One region of the Pseudomonas sp. A125 genome, then DNA from elsewhere that is predicted to be linked to it. Evidence: predicted binding sites of a transcription regulator. Region 1 holds the regulator's gene; each other region holds the start of a gene.
The links. The regulator FliA, encoded in region 1, starts transcription of late flagellar genes. The targets are predictions, from matches to a motif close to CTAAAGTTTNNNNNNNNNNNGCCGNTAA.
Positions count from the first base shown of each region.

Region 2: ACZRN6_RS01405 (methyl-accepting chemotaxis protein) is a predicted target of FliA. The motif match lies at 2,301-2,328, and genes of this name have one in related genera.
Region 3: ACZRN6_RS26095 (methyl-accepting chemotaxis protein) is a predicted target of FliA. The motif match lies at 2,039-2,066, and genes of this name have one in related genera.
Region 4: ACZRN6_RS28515 (methyl-accepting chemotaxis protein) is a predicted target of FliA. The motif match lies at 2,416-2,443, and genes of this name have one in related genera.

Region 1 is NZ_JBUZVP010000024.1:101,045-105,670, reverse strand. It holds gene flhA (flagellar biosynthesis protein FlhA) at 1-665, shown strand, start outside; gene flhF (flagellar biosynthesis protein FlhF) at 677-1,993, shown strand; gene fleN (flagellar synthesis regulator FleN) at 2,100-2,933, shown strand; gene fliA (RNA polymerase sigma factor FliA) at 2,930-3,670, shown strand; gene ACZRN6_RS26915 (chemotaxis response regulator CheY) at 3,841-4,215, shown strand; gene ACZRN6_RS26910 (protein phosphatase CheZ) at 4,234-4,626, shown strand, end outside.
Region 2 is NZ_JBUZVP010000001.1:300,396-305,021, forward strand. It holds gene gmd (GDP-mannose 4,6-dehydratase) at 1-319, opposite strand, end outside; gene ACZRN6_RS01400 (mannose-1-phosphate guanylyltransferase/mannose-6-phosphate isomerase) at 457-1,899, opposite strand; gene ACZRN6_RS01405 (methyl-accepting chemotaxis protein) at 2,358-3,923, shown strand; gene ACZRN6_RS01410 (alpha/beta family hydrolase) at 4,008-4,626, opposite strand, start outside.
Region 3 is NZ_JBUZVP010000023.1:54,809-59,434, forward strand. It holds gene ACZRN6_RS26095 (methyl-accepting chemotaxis protein) at 1-1,995, opposite strand, end outside; gene ACZRN6_RS26100 (Na+/H+ antiporter family protein) at 2,282-3,601, shown strand; partial or broken gene ACZRN6_RS26105 (cache domain-containing protein) at 3,675-4,496, shown strand; gene ACZRN6_RS26110 (methyl-accepting chemotaxis protein) at 4,599-4,626, shown strand, end outside.
Region 4 is NZ_JBUZVP010000027.1:99,418-104,043, reverse strand. It holds gene ACZRN6_RS28530 (TonB-dependent siderophore receptor) at 1-711, opposite strand, end outside; gene ACZRN6_RS28525 (FecR domain-containing protein) at 798-1,781, opposite strand; gene ACZRN6_RS28520 (sigma-70 family RNA polymerase sigma factor) at 1,778-2,278, opposite strand; gene ACZRN6_RS28515 (methyl-accepting chemotaxis protein) at 2,558-4,438, shown strand; gene ACZRN6_RS28510 (SRPBCC family protein) at 4,551-4,626, opposite strand, start outside.

The sequences.
Region 1 (4,626 bases):
CCGTGGTCGACGCCAGTACGGTGGTCGCAACGCACCTCAACCAAATTCTGTACAAGCACTCCCACGAGCTGCTGGGGCACGAAGAAGTCCAGCAACTCTTGCAATTGCTGGCCAAGGCCTCGCCCAAGCTCGCCGAAGAGCTGGTGCCGGGCGTGCTGTCCACCTCACAACTGCTCAAGGTGTTGCAAGCGCTGTTGGCCGAACAGGTGCCGGTGCGGGACATTCGCAGCATTGCCGAAGCCATCGCCAACAATGCCGCCAAGAGTCAAGATACTGCCGCCCTGGTGGCCGCCGTGCGCGTCGGATTGTCGCGTGCAATCGTCCAAAGCATTGTAGGGCTTGACTCCGAGCTGCCTGTTATCACCCTGGAGCCAAGGTTGGAACAAATATTGCTCAATAGTATTCAGAAGGCAGGGCAGGGCGCCGATGAAGGCGTGTTGCTGGAGCCAAGCATGGCTGAGAAGCTGCAGCGTTCGTTGATTGAGGCCGCGCAGCGCCAGGAGATGGAAGGCCATCCGGTGATCCTGCTGGTAGCAGGGCCCGTGCGGGCGATGTTGTCGCGGTTTGGACGCCTGGCTATTCCGAATTTGCACGTTTTGGCTTATCAGGAAATTCCTGACAACAAGCAAGTGACTATCGTCGCGACTGTAGGGCCCAACGGCTGAGGTAGTGGGATATGCAAGTGAAGCGTTTTTTCGCCGCCGATATGCGTCAGGCCATGAAACTGGTACGTGATGAGTTGGGCGCCGACGCTGCGATTATCGGTAACCGTCGTATTGCCGGCGGTGTCGAGCTGACGGCTGCCCTCGATTACAAGCCCTCGGCCCTGGCGCCGCGTGTGCCAAACATGGAACTGGAAGACGAGCTGCGCAAGACCGCTTCGCGCATTGTCTCGGCCCAGGCTGAACTGAGCATGCGTGGCGACAGCGACGCCACCACCAATCGCCAGCTGTTTGCCGGCCTGCCGCTGACGGCGTCCGAACCTCTGGTAGAACCGACGTTTGTTGAACCGCCACGTCCTGCTGCGCCCGCTCCGGCGCCAGCAGTAGATCAGCGCGTGTTCGACTCGATGCGTTTTGAACTCAATGGCCTGCGTGAACTGCTGGAAGTGCAGTTGGGCTCGCTGGCCTGGAACCAGTTGCAGGGCAGCCAGCCGCAGCAGGCCAACCTGTGGCGCCGCCTGCAACGCATCGGCCTGTCCGGCCCGTTGTCCCGCGACCTGCTGCAGCTGACCACCCAGATTGAAGAACCTCGTCAGGCCTGGCGCATGCTCCTGGCCCACCTGGCGCGGATGATTGTCACCCCGGAAATCGAACCCCTGGAAGAAGGCGGCGTGATTGCCATGGTCGGCCCTGCCGGCATGGGCAAGACCACCACCCTGGCCAAGCTGGCCGCGCGTTACGTGCTTAAGTACGGCGCTTCGAATATTGCCCTGGTGAGCATGGACAGCTACCGCATCGGCGCCCAGGAGCAACTCAAGACCCTGGGCCGCATCCTCAATGTGCCGGTGACCCATGTCGACCCGGGCCAGTCCCTGGCCAACGCCCTCGACCCGCTGCTGCGCAAGCGCGTGGTGTTGATCGACACCGCCGGCCTGCAAGCCAGCGACCCGGCACTGCGCATGCAACTGGAAAGCCTGGCCGGGCGCGGGATCAAATCCAGAAACTATTTGGTACTTGCTACCACCAGCCAGAAACAGGTATTGACCGCCGCCTACCACAGCTACAAGCGCTGCGGGCTGGCGGGCTGCATCCTGACTAAACTGGATGAAACGGCGAGCCTGGGCGAAGTATTGAGCCTGGCCATCAGCCATGAATTACCGGTCGCCTACCTGACCGACGGGCCGCGGATCCCGGATGATTTGCATCTGCCGCGCCGTCATCAGTTGGTCAGCCGGGCTGTCAGTGTGCAAATGCAGGAAGAACCGAGTGAGGAAGCGATGGCCGACATGTTCGCTGACCTCTACCACAGCCCGAACAAACGAGTCGGCTGAGGACAACATGAACACAGTGCAAAGTATCTACATCGATGGTCTGCCAGCAGTTCGCGCGGCCAACATATGTAGCCTGCGTCTAAGCAAGACAAGGTAAAGAAATAAAATGGGCAGCATGCATCCCGTACAGGTGATCGCGGTGACCGGCGGCAAAGGTGGCGTCGGGAAAACTAACGTGTCAGTGAATTTGTCCCTGGCCCTGGCAGAGCTTGGCCGTCGCGTCATGCTGCTGGATGCTGACCTGGGTCTGGCGAACGTCGACGTTCTGCTGGGACTGACGCCTAAACACACCCTGGCCGACGTCATTGAAGGCCGCTGTGAGCTGCGCGACGTGCTGTTGCAGGGCCCCGGCGGGATTCGCATCGTGCCGGCCGCTTCCGGCACCCAGAGCATGGTGCACCTGAGCCCGGCGCAACATGCCGGCCTGATTCAAGCGTTCAGTGACATCGGCGACAACCTCGACGTACTGGTGATCGACACCGCCGCCGGGATCGGTGAGTCCGTGGTCAGCTTCGTGCGCGCTGCGCAAGAAGTGTTGCTGGTGGTGTGCGACGAACCCACCTCGATCACCGACGCCTACGCCCTGATCAAACTGCTTAACCGTGACTACGGCATGAACCGCTTCCGCGTGCTGGCCAACATGGCCCAAAGCCCGCAGGAAGGGCGAAATCTGTTCGCCAAGTTGACCAAGGTCACGGATCGCTTCCTCGATGTCGCCTTACAATACGTTGGCGCAGTTCCTTACGACGAGTGCGTACGCAAGGCCGTGCAAAAGCAGCGTGCGGTCTATGAAGCGTTCCCTCGTTCGAAGTGCGCATTGGCGTTCAAGGCTATTGCCCAGAAGGTCGATACCTGGCCGTTGCCCGCCAACCCGCGCGGGCATCTGGAGTTTTTCGTCGAGCGATTGGTGCATCAGACGAGCGCAGGACCGGTGCTATGACAGCCAGCGGCTACAACCTTTACAAGAAGTCGGCACGTGACAGTCAGGTCGAATTGATCGAGCGCTATGCGCCCCTGGTCAAGCGCATTGCCTATCACTTGCTGGCGCGCCTGCCCGCCAGCGTGCAGGTCGAAGACTTGATCCAGGCCGGGATGATCGGCTTGCTCGAAGTGTCGACCAAGTACGACGCGAGCAAGGGCGCGAGTTTCGAGACCTACGCGGGTATTCGTATCCGTGGGGCCATGCTCGATGAAGTGCGTAAAGGTGATTGGGCGCCGCGTTCGGTACACCGCAATACGCGGATGGTAAGTGACGCAATTCGCTCAATTGAAGCAAAAACCGGTCGCGACGCTAAAGATCACGAAGTTGCGGCCGAACTCCAATTGAGTCTCGACGATTACTACGGGATTTTGAACGATACCTTGGGCAGCCGCCTGTTCAGTTTCGACGACCTGTTACAGGACGGCGAGCATGAAGGGCTGCACGAGGACGGCGCGAGTGCTCATCTCGAACCGTCACGCGACCTGGAAGATGAACGCTTCCAAAGTGCGCTGGCGGACGCGATTGCCAATTTGCCGGAGCGTGAGCGACTGGTGTTGGCGCTGTACTACGACGAAGAGCTGAACCTCAAGGAAATCGGTGAGGTCCTGGGGGTCAGCGAATCGCGGGTCAGCCAGTTACACAGCCAGTGCGCAGCCCGCTTGCGGGGGCGTTTGGGAGAGTGGCGAGCGCGCTGACAGGCAGTGTGGGGACACTGCGAACGATACCGTCCAGGCCTTGCGCCCGGACGGGCTTGGCCCGTGGTGCGCCCCCGGTAGTCCTTTTTGTGTAACGCCTGTTGATTGATATGGCGCGCCCAGGTGCTGGGCGCGTTTAAGACTGCTTGGAGGTCGAATTGGACAAGAACATGAAAATCCTCATCGTTGATGACTTCTCAACGATGCGGCGGATCATAAAAAACCTGTTGCGTGACCTTGGGTTCACTAACACGGTCGAGGCGGATGATGGCATTACAGCGATTCCGATCCTCAACAGCGGGAGCATCGACTTTCTGGTAACGGACTGGAACATGCCGGGCATGACCGGTATCGACCTGCTGCGCCACGTGCGCGCGGATGAAAAACTGCGCAGCCTGCCTGTGCTGATGGTGACCGCTGAAGCCAAGCGTGAACAGATCATCGAAGCCGCCCAGGCTGGGGTCAACGGCTACGTGGTCAAGCCATTCACTGCATTGGCGTTGAAAGAGAAGATCGAAAAAATCTTCGAACGCATCGGTCATTGATGCTGCCACGGGGGAGCTATGGAGCATAAAGAAACGTCACAGGGCGATTTTGAGTCGACCCTGAAAAAACATGCTCACCAACTCGTCGAAAGCCTTGAAAAAGGCCAGTTCGGTGACGCGGTGCAGTTAATCCATGAGCTCAACCAGACCCGTGACCGCGGCCTGTACCAGGAAGTGGGCAAACTTACGCGTGAGTTGCACAGTGCGATTGTCAATTTCCAGATTGACCCGCACATGCCCCAGGCCGAAGAAATCTCGCAGATCACGGATGCCACCGAACGCCTGTCCTATGTGGTCCGGCTGACTGAGGCGGCGGCCAACCGCACCATGGACCTGGTGGAAAACGCCACGCCTCTGGTCAACGGTATGGCCAGTGAAGCCAAGGCCCTGAGCAACGATTGGGGCCGGTTC
Region 2 (4,626 bases), on a different contig from region 1:
AATTCGCGGTGTACTCGGGCTCTTCAAATGAAACAGCAACGTGGCTTTGCGCCGCCAGGTTGTAAATCTCGTCGGGCTGAACTTCCTGAACGATACGAATTAAGCTGCTTGAGTCGGTCAGGTCGCCATGGTGCAAAGTCAGATCGTAACCTGTCGCATTCGGGTCGTGATACAGGTGGTCAATGCGTGCTGTATTGAACATAGAGCTGCGACGCTTGATGCCGTGTACCGAATAGCCCTTTTTAAGCAGGAATTCGGCAAGGTAAGCACCATCCTGACCAGTAATACCCGTAATCAACGCAACTTTCTTGTCGCTCATTTGTTCACCAGTTTAATTTAGCCAATCGAACAGTAGGTTGCTCTCAGAGAGCAGACGTTCGCTTCTATCGCGCTTTTTTGCGCAAGCAAGCCCATTTCTTGATGCGGCACACGGATCGTTCCGCACTGCCTCAAACGTTAACCTCCAACGCGACCGTAGATATCCTCGAACCGGACGATATCGTTTTCACCCAAGTAATCACCGCTCTGTACTTCGATCAATACCAAGTCGATCACACCCGGGTTTTCCAGGCGATGGGTGTGCCCGGCGGGGATGAACGTCGACTCATTGGTGTTCAACAGGAACTCACGGTCGTTGTTCAACACACGGGCCATCCCACTGACCACAATCCAGTGTTCACTGCGATGGTGATGCATCTGCAGCGACAGCGAACCCTGCGGTTTGACCACAATACGCTTGATCTTGAAGCGCGTACCCTCTTCCAGAGTGGTGTAGGCCCCCCAGGGACGCTGCACAGTGGTGTGGTCGAGGTGCGAACAATGGCCGTTTTTCTTCAACTGCGCGGTGATCACCTTGATGTCCTGTGCATGGTCTTTATGGGCGACCAACAAGGCATCCGGAGTGTCGACAACGATAAGGTCTTCAACGCCGACCAACGCCGTCAAGCGCCGTTGGCTGCGTACATAGTTGTTATGGGAGTCGTGGATGATGGCTTCGCCTTCGATGCGGTTACCCTGCTCATCGGCCGGGGACAGTTCACTCATGGCGTTCCACGAGCCGATGTCGCTCCAGCCGATATCACAAGGAATCGTCGCCACTTTTTCTGAACGCTCCATCAGCGCAAAGTCGATGGAGATATCCGGAACCTTGGCGAAACTGACAGCATCCAGATGCAGGCTGAGATGCCTGCTGCCTTGCATCTCCCCCGAGCTGGCAAGACAAAGGTCAACGGCACTGGAAACATCCGGGGCACAGAGCGCCATTTCTTCAATTAACGTGCCCGCACGAAAACAGAACATCCCCGAGTTCCAGTAGTACTCTGCGCAATCCAGGTAGCCCTGCGCCGTTTCCAGGCTTGGCTTCTCGACGAACCGTTTTACCTTGAAGCCATTCCCCAACGGCACATCGGTATCTTTTTGAATATAGCCGTAGCCCGTTTCCGGGTATTCAGGCTTCACGCCGAAGGTTACCAGCCAGCCTTGTTGGGCCAGTTGCGTGGCAGACTCAACCGCAGCCGCGAATGCTGCGTGATTGTCGATCAGGTGGTCTGCCGGCATCACCAGCATCAGGGCGTCTGGACCATGGGTTCGGGAAACTTCTTGCGCCGCCAAAGCCACTGCCGCAGCCGTATTACGTCCGAACGGTTCCAGGACGAAACCCAGGTTGGTGAAGTGCGGAGCGCTTGCACCATATTCATCAAGGGTTTTGAAATACAGATCACGATTTGTAATGGTTAAAACTTCTACCACGTCATTCAACGCCAAGGCGCGGCTGTAGGTTTTCTGTATCAAATTGCCACCACCTGGCAAATCGATAAACGGCTTCGGGTGTGCCGTGCGTGAAACAGGCCAAAGACGACTGCCTGAACCGCCACTGATAATGACTGGAACGAGTGTCAAGCTCTACTCCCTTTAATGAGGTACCACATCATTTTCGAACCGAGGTTTGTGCCAGCTCAAAGCGGCAGGCTCGCGCAAATGTGACTCAGGGCCTCCCTGGCCCCCAACGCGCCCAAACGCAAGGGCGCAAAGTTATCTAGCAGAAAACCATGTCAATTTTCTTACCAGCGTAGTCGTAGATTTGTCAGCTGATGGTATTTATGTGTGAAACGACACTCGTTCAGATGGAAAACCATCCGGCCCATGAAAGTTGGCTTATCGTATTGAATACAGACACATCGACTTACAAATAGTGCAATCAACCCGCTTACTTTTTTAGCCTCGGTATGCAAGTGCTTTCAACGCCCTTTTGCACCAAAAAAGAGCCATGGCCAATCACCCCCTCAATTGGAAAAATTTACTTCAATAATTTCCGAATGCGGCCGACAACCCATCAAAGCCTTGCGGATTGAAAACTCATGCGTAATAACCAACCCGTTACCCAGCGCGAACGTACCTTCCCCGCTCAGCAACGGTTGATCTCCACCACGGATGCCAAAGGCGTGATCACCTACTGCAACGACGCCTTCGTCGAAATCAGCGGGTTTTCCCATGACGAACTGTTGCGTGCCCCGCACAATCTGGTTCGTCATCCGGATGTTCCGGCGGCAGTGTTCGCACACATGTGGTCCACGCTCAAACAAGGCTTGCCATGGATGGGCATCGTCAAGAACCGCTGCAAGAGCGGTGATCACTATTGGGTCAACGCCTATGTGACACCGGTCTTCGACGGCAATCAGGTGATCGGCTATGAGTCGGTGCGGGTCAAGCCCACCGCCGAGCAGATCCGCCGTGCCGAGGCGCTCTACCAACGCATCAACCAGGGCAAGTCGGCCATCCCGAGCAGTGACAAGTGGCTGCCGGTGTTGCAGGACTGGCTGCCGTTTATCCTGGTCAGCCAGTTGGGCTTCCTGATCGGTGTATGGCTGGACTCGCACTGGGGCTTTGCCTTGGCCGCCGCGCTGTCGGTGCCGCTGGGCCTGCTCGGCCTGAGCTGGCAACAGCGCGGGCTCAAGCGTTTGCTGCGCCTGGCAGAGCAGACCACGTCCGACCCGTTGATCGCACAGATGTACACCGACAGCCGCGGCGCCCAGGCGCGCCTGGAGATGTCGATCCTCAGCCAGGAGGCACGCTTGAAGACGTGCCTGACGCGCCTGCAGGACACGGCCGAACACCTCAACGCCCAGGCGGCGCAGTCCAATACCCTGGCGCACAACAGCTCCAGCGGTCTTGAGCGCCAGCGTGTCGAGACCGAGCAAGTGGCCACGGCAGTCAATCAAATGGCCGCGACGACTCAGGAAGTCGCCAGCCACGTGCAACGTACTGCCGATGCCACCCAGGAAGCCAATCGCCTGACCGGGCGCGGCCGTGATATCGCTGGCGAAACCCGCGAGGCGATTCAGCGCCTGTCGGTGGCCGTGGGCGAAACCGGCGCGACCGTGACCCAACTGGCCAAGGACAGTGACGAAATCGGCGGTGTGGTGGATGTGATCAAGGGCATCGCCGACCAGACCAACCTGCTGGCACTGAACGCGGCCATTGAAGCGGCCCGTGCCGGTGAGATGGGCCGTGGGTTTGCGGTGGTGGCAGACGAAGTGCGGCAATTGGCCCAGCGCACCAGCGAGTCTACCGGGCAGATTCACGCACTGATCGCCAAGCTGCAGCAGACGGCCAATGCCGCCGTACAAACCATGGACGCCGGGCACCGCCAGGCGGAAGAAGGTGTGGCGCGGGTAATGGAAGCGGACCAGGCACTGGTGGGGATCAGTGAGGCGGTGGCGCACATCACCGACATGACGGCGCAGATCGCGGCGGCGACCGAAGAGCAAAGCTCGGTGGCCGAAGAGATCAGCCGTAACATCAGCACGATTGCGCTGCTGGCGGATCAGACGTCGGAACAGGCGTTGAACTCGGCGCAGTTGAGTGAAGAGCTGACGCACACGGCCAATACCCAGTATTCGCTGGTAGAGCGGTTTAACCGATAGATCGCTATCGCAGGCAAGCCAGCTCCCACATTCGACGGTGTTCACACATCAAAATGTGGGAGCTGGCTTGCCTGCGATGAGGCCCTAAAGGCCAGCAAGAAAGCTTGAGACCTTCACCGCCGCAGCCTCCAGATGCTGCTCATGACTGAACCCCGAAGCCTTCAACGGCTTCAAGTCGTGATCCCCCGCCACCAGCCACAGCACCTCGATGGCCTGCGACAACACATACCCTTGCACCGCCGCCCGATTGCCCAGCGCATCCCGTTCGCCCTGCACGATCAACGTCGGCGTCTTCAACCCCGCCAAGTGCTCAGTCCTTGGTTTCTCCGGTTTGCCCACCGCATAGAACGGATAACCCAGGCACACCAGCGCGTCCGCGCCCAATTCATCCGCCACTAAACTGGCCATTCGCCCGCCCATCGACTTGCCGCCAACCGCCAGTTTCCCAGCGACATGACGTCGCACCTGGGCATACACCTCACGCCAGCAATCCAGCAGTTTCGGAGCTGGGTTCGGCGGACGTTTGCCGCCGTCCACACGGCGCTGGGCCATGTACGCAAATTCGAAGCGCAACACGTTCACGCCATGCCCGGCAAGGCGTGCAGCCATGTCGCTCATAAATCCAGAGTCCATCGGCGCACCCGCACCGTGGGCCAGGATCAGTGTCACGGGCGTACGCGCGATAGACCCTGTGGCGACATCC
Region 3 (4,626 bases), on a different contig from region 1:
ACTTTGCTCTTCGGCGGCGCTGGCGATTTGCAGATTCATGTCGCTGATCACTGTCACCGCATCGCCGATCTGGCGCAGCGCTGTCACAGCCTGGCCCACCTGTTCGACGCTGCCCTGGGCCTGGCGATGGCTGTTGCTCATCGAGCCGACCACGTCCTGGGTGCCGCTTTGCAATTGCTCGATCACCAGGCGGGTTTCTTCAACCGACTCTTGCGTGCGCCGCGCCAGGTTGCGCACTTCGTCGGCGACCACGGCGAAACCACGACCGGCTTCACCCGCGCGGGCGGCTTCGATGGCGGCGTTCAGTGCCAGCAGGTTGGTCTGCTCGGCAATCGCACGAATCACTTCCAGTACCGAACCGATTTTCTCGCTGTTGGCCGCCAGTCCTTCAACCTGGCTCATCGCCGTACTCATATCTGCTGCAAGGTGGCCGATGCTGGTGGTGGTGCGGTCGATTACCGTCAAGCCTTCACGCGTGGCCTGGTCAGCATCGCGGGCAGCCTGGGCGGCTTGCGCTGCGCTGCGGGCGACGTCCTGGGCGGTGGCGCTCATCTCGTGGGAGGCGGTGGCCACCTGGTCGACCTGGCGGTACTGCTGCTCCATGCCGGCGCTGGTTTGCGTGGCAATCGCGGCCGATTGGTCGGCGGTGCCACGGGCGTCCTGCACCGAGCGTTTGACCTGGGCAATGATCGGTTGCAGCTTATCGAGGAACCGGTTGAACCAGCCGGCCAGCTCGCCGAGTTCGTCGTGTTTGTCGTAGGCCAGGCGCCGGGTCAGGTCGCCTTCGCCGCTGGCAATGTCTTCCAGCATGCGCGCCACACCGAGGATCGGCCGGGTCACGCTGCGGGCCATCAGCCACACCAGCAACAACCCAACGATCGCGGCGAGCAGGCCTAGGCCCAGTTCCAGCAGCGTGCCCTTGGCGTTGTCAGCATCCAGTTCGGCCTTGAGGGCTTCAGCCGGAGCGACCAGGACCTTTTCCGGCACATCCAGCAGAACGCCCCATGGTTTGCCGTCGGGAATTGGCAGGAACGGTGCCAGTACCTTGAGTTGATGATCGGTACGCACGCTGCGAGTCTGGGTGCTGGTCGCCAGCGAGCTGATCAACTGTGCGCCGTTGACGGTGTCGACGGTGTCCAGGCGCTGGCTGAGTTTGCCGGCGTCCGGGCTGTAGCCGGCCAGCAGGCCCACCGGGCTGATGATGCTGACGCTGGTCTGGCCGTCATAGAGTTTCTGGCTGGCGTGTTGGCTGACCGCCTGCAGGCTGTTGAGGTTGATGTCCACCGACAGCGAGGCGATGACTTTGCCGTTGACTATCAGTGGGAACACGATGCTGGTCATCAGCACCTTTTGCCCGTCGATCACATAGAAGTAGGGTTCGATCACACACGGCTTGAGGGTGGTGCGCGGGCAAGTGAACCAGGCGTTGGCTTTTTCGCCACTGGGTCCGACGCTGGTGTCGGACATGTCGCTTTCGGGCAGTGACATTGAAGTCAGCTTGCCTGCGGTAGGCTGGGACCAATACAGCGCAAAGCGGCCCTTGTCGTTGCTGCCCAGTTCGTGCTGATTGGCGAACAACTCGTCCTTGCCATCCAGTGCGTTGGCCTCGAACACCAGGGACAGTCCCAGCAGGTCCGGGTTGGCTTGCAGCGCGGCCTTGACCTGGCGGGTCAGGTCTTCACGCAGGTCGAAGGCATCCAGGAAGCGTTTTTCGGCCTGTTCGCGCAGGAACAATACCTGTCGGGAAAAACCGTGGCCGTACTGATAGGCGTCCATGAACTGCTGGCGGATGCCCAGTGCCTGGACGTCACCTTGGGCTTCGATGCGCGCCTGAGCGGCTTCGTCGAGCATCTCCATACTGGAAGCCTTGACCAGCTCGGAGCTCTGCGCCATGCGGTACAGCGATAGACCGACCAGCAAGGTCACGATGCCCAGCAGGCAAAGACCGGCCAGCAGGGTAATTTTCCATTGAATGGACAGCTGTCTGAGCGACATGGAGCCTTCCTTAACTTTTCGATACGACAGAGACGATCTGCTTGTATCGGCCGCGCAGGAGTTTTCTTTATTCAAACGTTCAATTTAAACCTGTTTGTGTGGTGAGGGGGCTTTGTGGTGAGGGGGCTTGGCACCCCTCCCCACAGTTTTGACAAGCCAGGCCGGGTGCTGCAAAGTGCGCGCCCTCTAATAAAACACCTTTAAAACCTGATTTGCGGCAGCCGTTCCCGACAGCCGCCCGGGCAGGTGCGTGCTTTTTTACGTTTTCTGGCTTGAGGTAACGATGATTAATGCAGTAATCGCCGCGGTCGGCACCATGCTGGTGCTCAGTCTGTCCCGCGTGCATGTGGTGATCGCGATCATTGTCGGCGCCCTGGTGGGTGGCCTGACCGGCGGCCTGGGCATCGACGCAACGCTCAAGGCGTTCAACAGCGGCCTGGGAGGCGGTGCCACGGTGGCGTTGTCCTATGCGCTGCTCGGCGCCTTCGCCGTGGCGATTGCCAAGTCCGGCCTGGCCCATGCGCTGGCGGACAAAGCCCTGCTGCTGGTAGATCGCCAGGAAGCCACGGGCGGCAGCCACGTCAAGTGGCTGTTGATCGGCTTGCTCTGGGTGGTCGCAATCGCCTCGCAGAACATCCTGCCTATCCACATTGCGTTTATCCCATTGTTGGTACCGCCACTTTTATACGTGCTGACCAAGCTGCAACTGGACCGCCGGTTGATAGCCTGCGTCATGACCTTCGGCCTGATCACGCCCTACATGTTTCTGCCGGTGGGCTTCGGCAACATCTTCCTGAACCAGATCCTGCTGGCCAACGTGGCCAAGAGCGGGGTCGACATCAGCCAGGTCAACGTCACCCATGCCATGGGCCTCCCGGCGCTGGGCATGGTGGTCGGCCTGCTGGTGGCGGTGTTTATCAGCTACCGCAAGAAGCGTGTCTACGACCTGGAGAAGATCGAGCGGGTCGAGCAGGTGGCGGTGCAATACAACCCGCTCACATTGCTGGTGGCCGGCCTGGCGATTGCCTCGGCGTTCATCATCCAGCTGTGGCTGGACTCGATGATCATCGGCGCCCTGGCCGGGTTCCTGATCTTTTCGGTGTCGGGCATCGTGCGCTGGCGCGACACCGATGACCTGTTCACCGAAGGCATGAAGATGATGGCGATGATTGGCTTCATCATGATCGCCTCGTCGGGTTTTGCCGAAGTGCTCAAGGACACCGGCGAAGTGCAGACACTCGTGCAAGCTTCGGCGGCGTTTATCGGCCATAGCCGCGGCGTGGGCGCGTTGCTGATGCTGCTGGTGGGTTTGCTGGTGACCATGGGCATCGGCTCGTCGTTTTCCACGGTGCCGATCCTGGCGGCGATCTTTGTGCCGCTGTGCGTGCAGCTGGGCTTCAGCCCGCTGGCTATCGTGTGCATCGTCGGCACCGCCGGGGCGCTGGGCGATGCCGGCTCACCAGCGTCGGACTCCACTTTGGGCCCGACCTCGGGTTTGAACATCGACGGCCAACACCATCATATTTGGGACACCGTGGTGCCCACCTTCCTGCATTACAACATTCCGCTGCTGGCGTTTGGCTGGTTTGCCGCAATGACCCTCTGACAGGGTTGTCCTACAGAATCGGGGCGCCTGGCCGTTAACCTCTCAAGTCTTCCTTGAATAAGAGAGAAAAGCCATGCGCCTTAGCCTGAAGGCCAAAGTCCTGTCCCTCGCCGTACTGCCCGTACTGTTGTTTGCCCTGATTATCAGCCTGACGACGGTCTGGATCCTCCAGGAGCAGGCCCGTAACGAGGTCGAAGAAACCCGTCAGAACCTGCTCAACGACGCCAAGGCCACCTTGCGCGGCTACGTCGAGGTGGCCATGACCACCATCAAGCCGCTGTACGACGCTGCCGCCCCGGGCGACACAGCTGTGCGGGCGCAGGTGGTCAAGCTGCTGTCCAACACCAGCTACGGCAAGGACGGTTATTTCTTCGGCTATGACTCCGAGACCATTCGCCTGTTCAAGGGCAACAGCCCGGACGGCGTTGGCAAAAGCTTCAAGGATAACCGCGACCCGAATGGCGTCTACGTCAACCGCGACCTGGTGAAGGTCGGCAAGGATGGCACTCATTACTTGCAATACAGCTCGACGCAGCCCGGCCAAACCGAGTTGGTACCCAAGCTTGGCTACACCGAATACCTGCCCAAGTGGGACATGGTGATCGGTACGTCGGTGAACCTGGATGGCATCGACGCCCAGGTCGCCGAGGTTCAGGCCAAGGTGGAAAAGCGCATGGAAGGTGTGCTGTTGAGCATCATCGGGATTGCCGTGGTGGTGCTGTTGGTGATTGCCGCCGTGGGCATGCTCGTGGCCAATACCATCCTGCGGCCGTTGCAGCTGATGAAGGTCAATCTGGACGACATCGCTGCCGGTGAGGGCGACCTTACCCGCCGCCTGGCCATTACCAGCCAGGATGAACTGGGCGAACTGGCGGGCTCGTTCAACCGGTTTGTCGACAAGATCCACGGCCTGGTGCGCCAGATTACCGAAATGACCTCCCAGCTTACCGGCCTCGTAAGCCAGGTCGCCGAGCAAGCCAATCGCTCGGAAAAAGCCATGGAGCGCCAGCGTCACGAGACGGACC
Region 4 (4,626 bases), on a different contig from region 1:
GCTGTCCCCCATGGACTTCAAGCCGTCCAGGTAGATGTTATCCACCGAGCCGTCGTTGAAACCACGCATCGCCACGTAGTCATAACGGTGAGTGGCGCCATACGGGTTGGTCAGCACCCCGGGGGTATAGCGCATTGCCTGAGCGACCGTTTGCGAGCCCTGGTCATCCATCTGCTCGCGAGTCACCACTGAAACTGTCTGGGATGTCTCCAGCAGCGCGGTACTGGTCTTGGTGGCGATCTGGCTGTGAGTCGCGTTATAGCCGTCCGTGCTGCCCAAGGCGTTACCGAGGGCGAAGCCTTTGATGTCGGTGGTTGGCAAGGTCAGCGCCTCGCTCTCGGGTGGCGCCTGCAATACGAAACTTACGTCGTCCTGGGCTTGCGCCTGCAAACCCGACCCGTCGAGCAACCGGCTCAAGCCCTGTTCGGCAGAGTACTCACCGTGCAGCCCGGGAGACTGGCGGCCCTGAGTCTGCGCAGGCGTGCTGGAAAGGGTGATACCTGCCTGACGGGCAAACTGATTGAGCACATCGCTCAACGGGCCTGCCGGGATGTCGTAGCGCTGGCTGATGCGCTCGACCCCGCTGTCAGCCGCGACGCCGGCCACCGGCAGCAAGCCAATGCCCATCGTGGTCGATAGCAGCGCTGCACGTACGGCTTTACCGAGCAAAGGGCAGGAAGAGGGTGATTTACTGAAAAAACGCACAGTCATTATCGAGATCCGTAGAGGTCGCTGAAGGCAGATTGAATTGCTTACTGTCTAAGCCGAACTCACGGAAAAAAGCCGCCAAAAATAAATCAGGCCTGACGCTCCAGGCTCACCCACCAGCGAGTGCGATAGCGCAGGCGTACAGGCAGCGTCTGTGGCAGGATCGCCAACAGCTTTTCAGTGTCTTCCAGGCGAAAAACACCAGACAAGCGCAAGTCTGCGATATTACTTGAACAACCCAGATAACCATGACGATAGCGCCCCACTTCCGCCAGGAAGTCGGCAAGACGCATGTTGCGGGTGACGATCAAGCCGTCGGCCCAAGCGCCTGTATCCATATCTGCAGGCGGCGCCAGAACGGCCTCGTTCTGACGGACCAGGTAGCTTTCTCCTGCATGCACTTGAGTGAACAAGCCGTCGGCCGTATGCGGTGAATGAATTGCCACGTTGCCTGACGCGACGCTCAAGCGTGTGCAATCACCTTCCTGACGCACCACAAACCGCCCGTCGATACCTTCGAACAAACCATGGCGGGTGCGAACCAGCAGCGGTGCAGGCGCAGCGGCGCCGCAGGTCACCAGGATTTCACCGCGTACCAACGTGATCAAGCGTTGCCGTGGGTTGAAGTCCAGGTTCACTGCGCTGTCGGTATTGAGCTGCAGGCGTGTGCCATCCGGCAGTTGCACGCTACGGCGTTCGCCAGTGGTGGTGGCCAGGTCTGAGGTCCAGCGCTGCCAGCCGGTGACGTCTCGGCTGACCCATGCCGCCGAACCTATCAACAGAACGCCGGACAAAACCTTCAGCGCTTGCCGACGACCAAGGCGCTGGGCACTGTTCTCCAGCGCCACATGGGCGCCGGGAATTGCCGCCAACTGGCTGCTCAACTCATGTTGCAGTGCCTGCACGCGCTGCCAGGCCAGCTCGTGTTCATGATGTGCCTCGCGCCAGTGCTCGCATTGCGCCTTCAGGCGCACGTTCGCGCGATTGTTACGCAGGCGCAGCATCCAGCTGATGGCCTGCTTGACCACCTGCGGGTCGGGCCCGGAGCGCACCGCGCTATCCATCGCAGTCATGCCTCATACCGCAGCACATAACAGTGGTACAGCGCCTCGGCCACATATCGCTCCACCGAGCGCAATGACACGTCCATCTGCTGTGCAATCTGCTTGTAGGTCATCCCGTCGCACTGAGCCAATAGAAACGCCTTGCGCACCTTGGGCTTGAGTCCGTCCAGAAGCCGGGCGATGGACTCCAGCAATTCCAGAATCAACGCACGCGCTTCTACGCTCGGTGACATGGCCTCGGGCAAATGGGCAATGGACTCCAGATAAGCCCGCTCGATTTCTTCGCGCCGCCAGTGATCAATCACCAAGCCCCGGGCGATGGTGCGCAAGAAGGCGCGGGGCGCCTTGAGCTCGAAGCGTTCGGTTTTTTGCAGCAGGCGCACGAACGTGTCCTGGGCCAGGTCCGCAGCATCCGCGGCATTGCCCAGACGGCTGCGCAGCCATGTGTTGAGCCAGCCATGATGGCTGCTGTAAAGCGTCTGTACTGCGAACTCTGAAGAGGGCATTCACACGGCCTGGCAAAGCGTCACAAATGATAATTAGTCGCATTGTCGGCAACGCTGAAAATTTTTGCAACTCCCGACCTCAGATGGCTACCGCTGGTCGGCTTCTGACGCAAAAAGAGGATGCTTCTCACAAATCTCTAAGATTTATCCTGACGTGGCCGACAGCCTGACGAGCCATGCGTGCACCGAAATAGAGCAGTCTCAGAGTCTGCCTATACCGTTACATGGAATGTTGCATCCGGCACGCTCACCCCCTTTTGGCAAAAAGAAGTCAATGAAATGAATCTTAAGTTCAGTCATAAAATTCTGTTGGCCGCGTCAGGCGTCGTGGTTCTGGCCTTCGCGTTATTCACGTTCTACAACGACTATCTACAGCGCAATACCATCCGGCAGAACCTGGAGTCGTCCATTCAGCAATCCGGTGAACTCACCGCCAGCAGTGTGCAGAACTGGCTCAGTGGCCGGGTACTGGTACTGGAAAGCCTGGCGCAAAATGTGGCCCATCAAGGCAGCGCTGCCGATCTGCCGGGGTTGGTCGACCAATCGGCATTTACCTCCAACTTCCAGTTCACCTACGTCGGTTCCACCAATGGTGTGTTCACCCAACGGCCCGACGCCAAAATGCCCGATGGCTACGACCCACGTCAGCGTCCCTGGTACAAACAGGCCGTGGCCGCCGACAAGACCATGCTCACGCCGCCCTACATGGCAGCGGTGGGTGGGCTGATCGTGACCATCGCCATGCCCGTGAAAAAGAATGGTGAATTGCTTGGCGTGGTTGGCGGTGACCTGAGCCTGCAAACCCTGGTGAAGATCATCAACTCGGTGGACTTCGGCGGCATTGGCCACGCGTTCCTGGTCAGTGGTGATGGCCAGGTAATCGTCAGCCCGGACCAGGACCAGGTGATGAAAAACCTCAACGACATCTATCCGAGCACGAATGTGCGCATCGAGAAGGTCAATCAGGAAGTCGTCCTCAATGGCCAGGAACGGATTCTGTCCTTCACCCCGATCAGCGGGTTGCCGAACGCAGACTGGTACATCGGCCTGTCGATCGACAAAGACAAAGCCTACGCACCGCTGGGCAAGTTCCGCACCTCGGCGTTGATCGCCATGTTCATTGCGGTCGCCGCCATCGCAGTCTTCTTGAGCCTGCTGATCCAAGTCTTGATGCGCCCGCTCACCACCATGGGCCGCGCCATGCAGGACATTGCCCAGGGTGAAGGTGACCTGACCCGCCGCCTGACCGTGGAAAGCAAAGATGAATTCGGTGATTTGGGCAGTGCTTTCAACCAATTCGTCGAGCGTATTCACGCGTCAATTTCCGAAGTTTCCTCGGCTACTCGCCAGGTGCATGACCTGTCCCAGCGGGTAATGGCCTCCTCCAACGCCTCGATTGTCGGCTCCGACGAACAGAGCGCCCGCACCAACAGCGTGGCCGCGGCGATCAATGAGCTGGGGGCCGCCACTCAAGAAATCGCGCGCAACGCCGCCGACGCTTCGCAACACGCCAGTGGTGCCAGCGAGCAGGCCGATGACGGTCGCAAGGTGGTGGAGAAAACCATCTTGGCGATGTCGGAACTGTCGCAAAAAATCAGCCTGTCCTGCATGCAGATCGAAACCCTGAATGCCAGCACCGACAACATCGGCCACATCCTGGATGTGATTAAAGGCATCTCCCAGCAAACCAACCTGCTGGCTCTAAACGCCGCGATTGAAGCGGCGCGCGCCGGTGAAGCCGGGCGTGGGTTTGCCGTGGTGGCCGATGAAGTGCGCAACCTGGCGCACCGCACCCAGGAATCGGCGGAAGAGATCCATAAAATGATCACCTCGCTGCAGATTGGCTCACGCGAGGCGGTGACCACGATGAACGCCAGCCAGACCTCCAGTGAAGAAAGCGTCGAGGTCGCCAACCAGGCCGGTGAGCGCCTGGTCAGCGTGACTCAGCGCATCGTCGAGATCGACGGGATGAACCAGTCGGTAGCGGCCGCCACCGAAGAGCAGACCGCCGTGGTAGAAACCCTCAACGTCGACATCAACCAGATCAACCTGCTGAACCAGCAGGGCGTGGCCAACCTTAACGAAACCTTGAAGGATTGCGACGCGTTGTCTCAACAGGCCAACAGGCTGAAGCAGTTGGTCGACAGCTTCAAAATCTGATCGATGAACCTGTAGGCGCGAGCTTGCGCGTGAAGAACCTCGACGATAACGCGGTGCTATCAGACAGCCCCGTGTTGCCTGTACGTTTTTCGCGAGCAAGCTCGCTCCACAGTTAAGGTTGGGCAAACATCCCTTGCACATTCTCCAGTGCGTTGTCGGCAAATGCCTGGACGAACTGCTCAAACCCT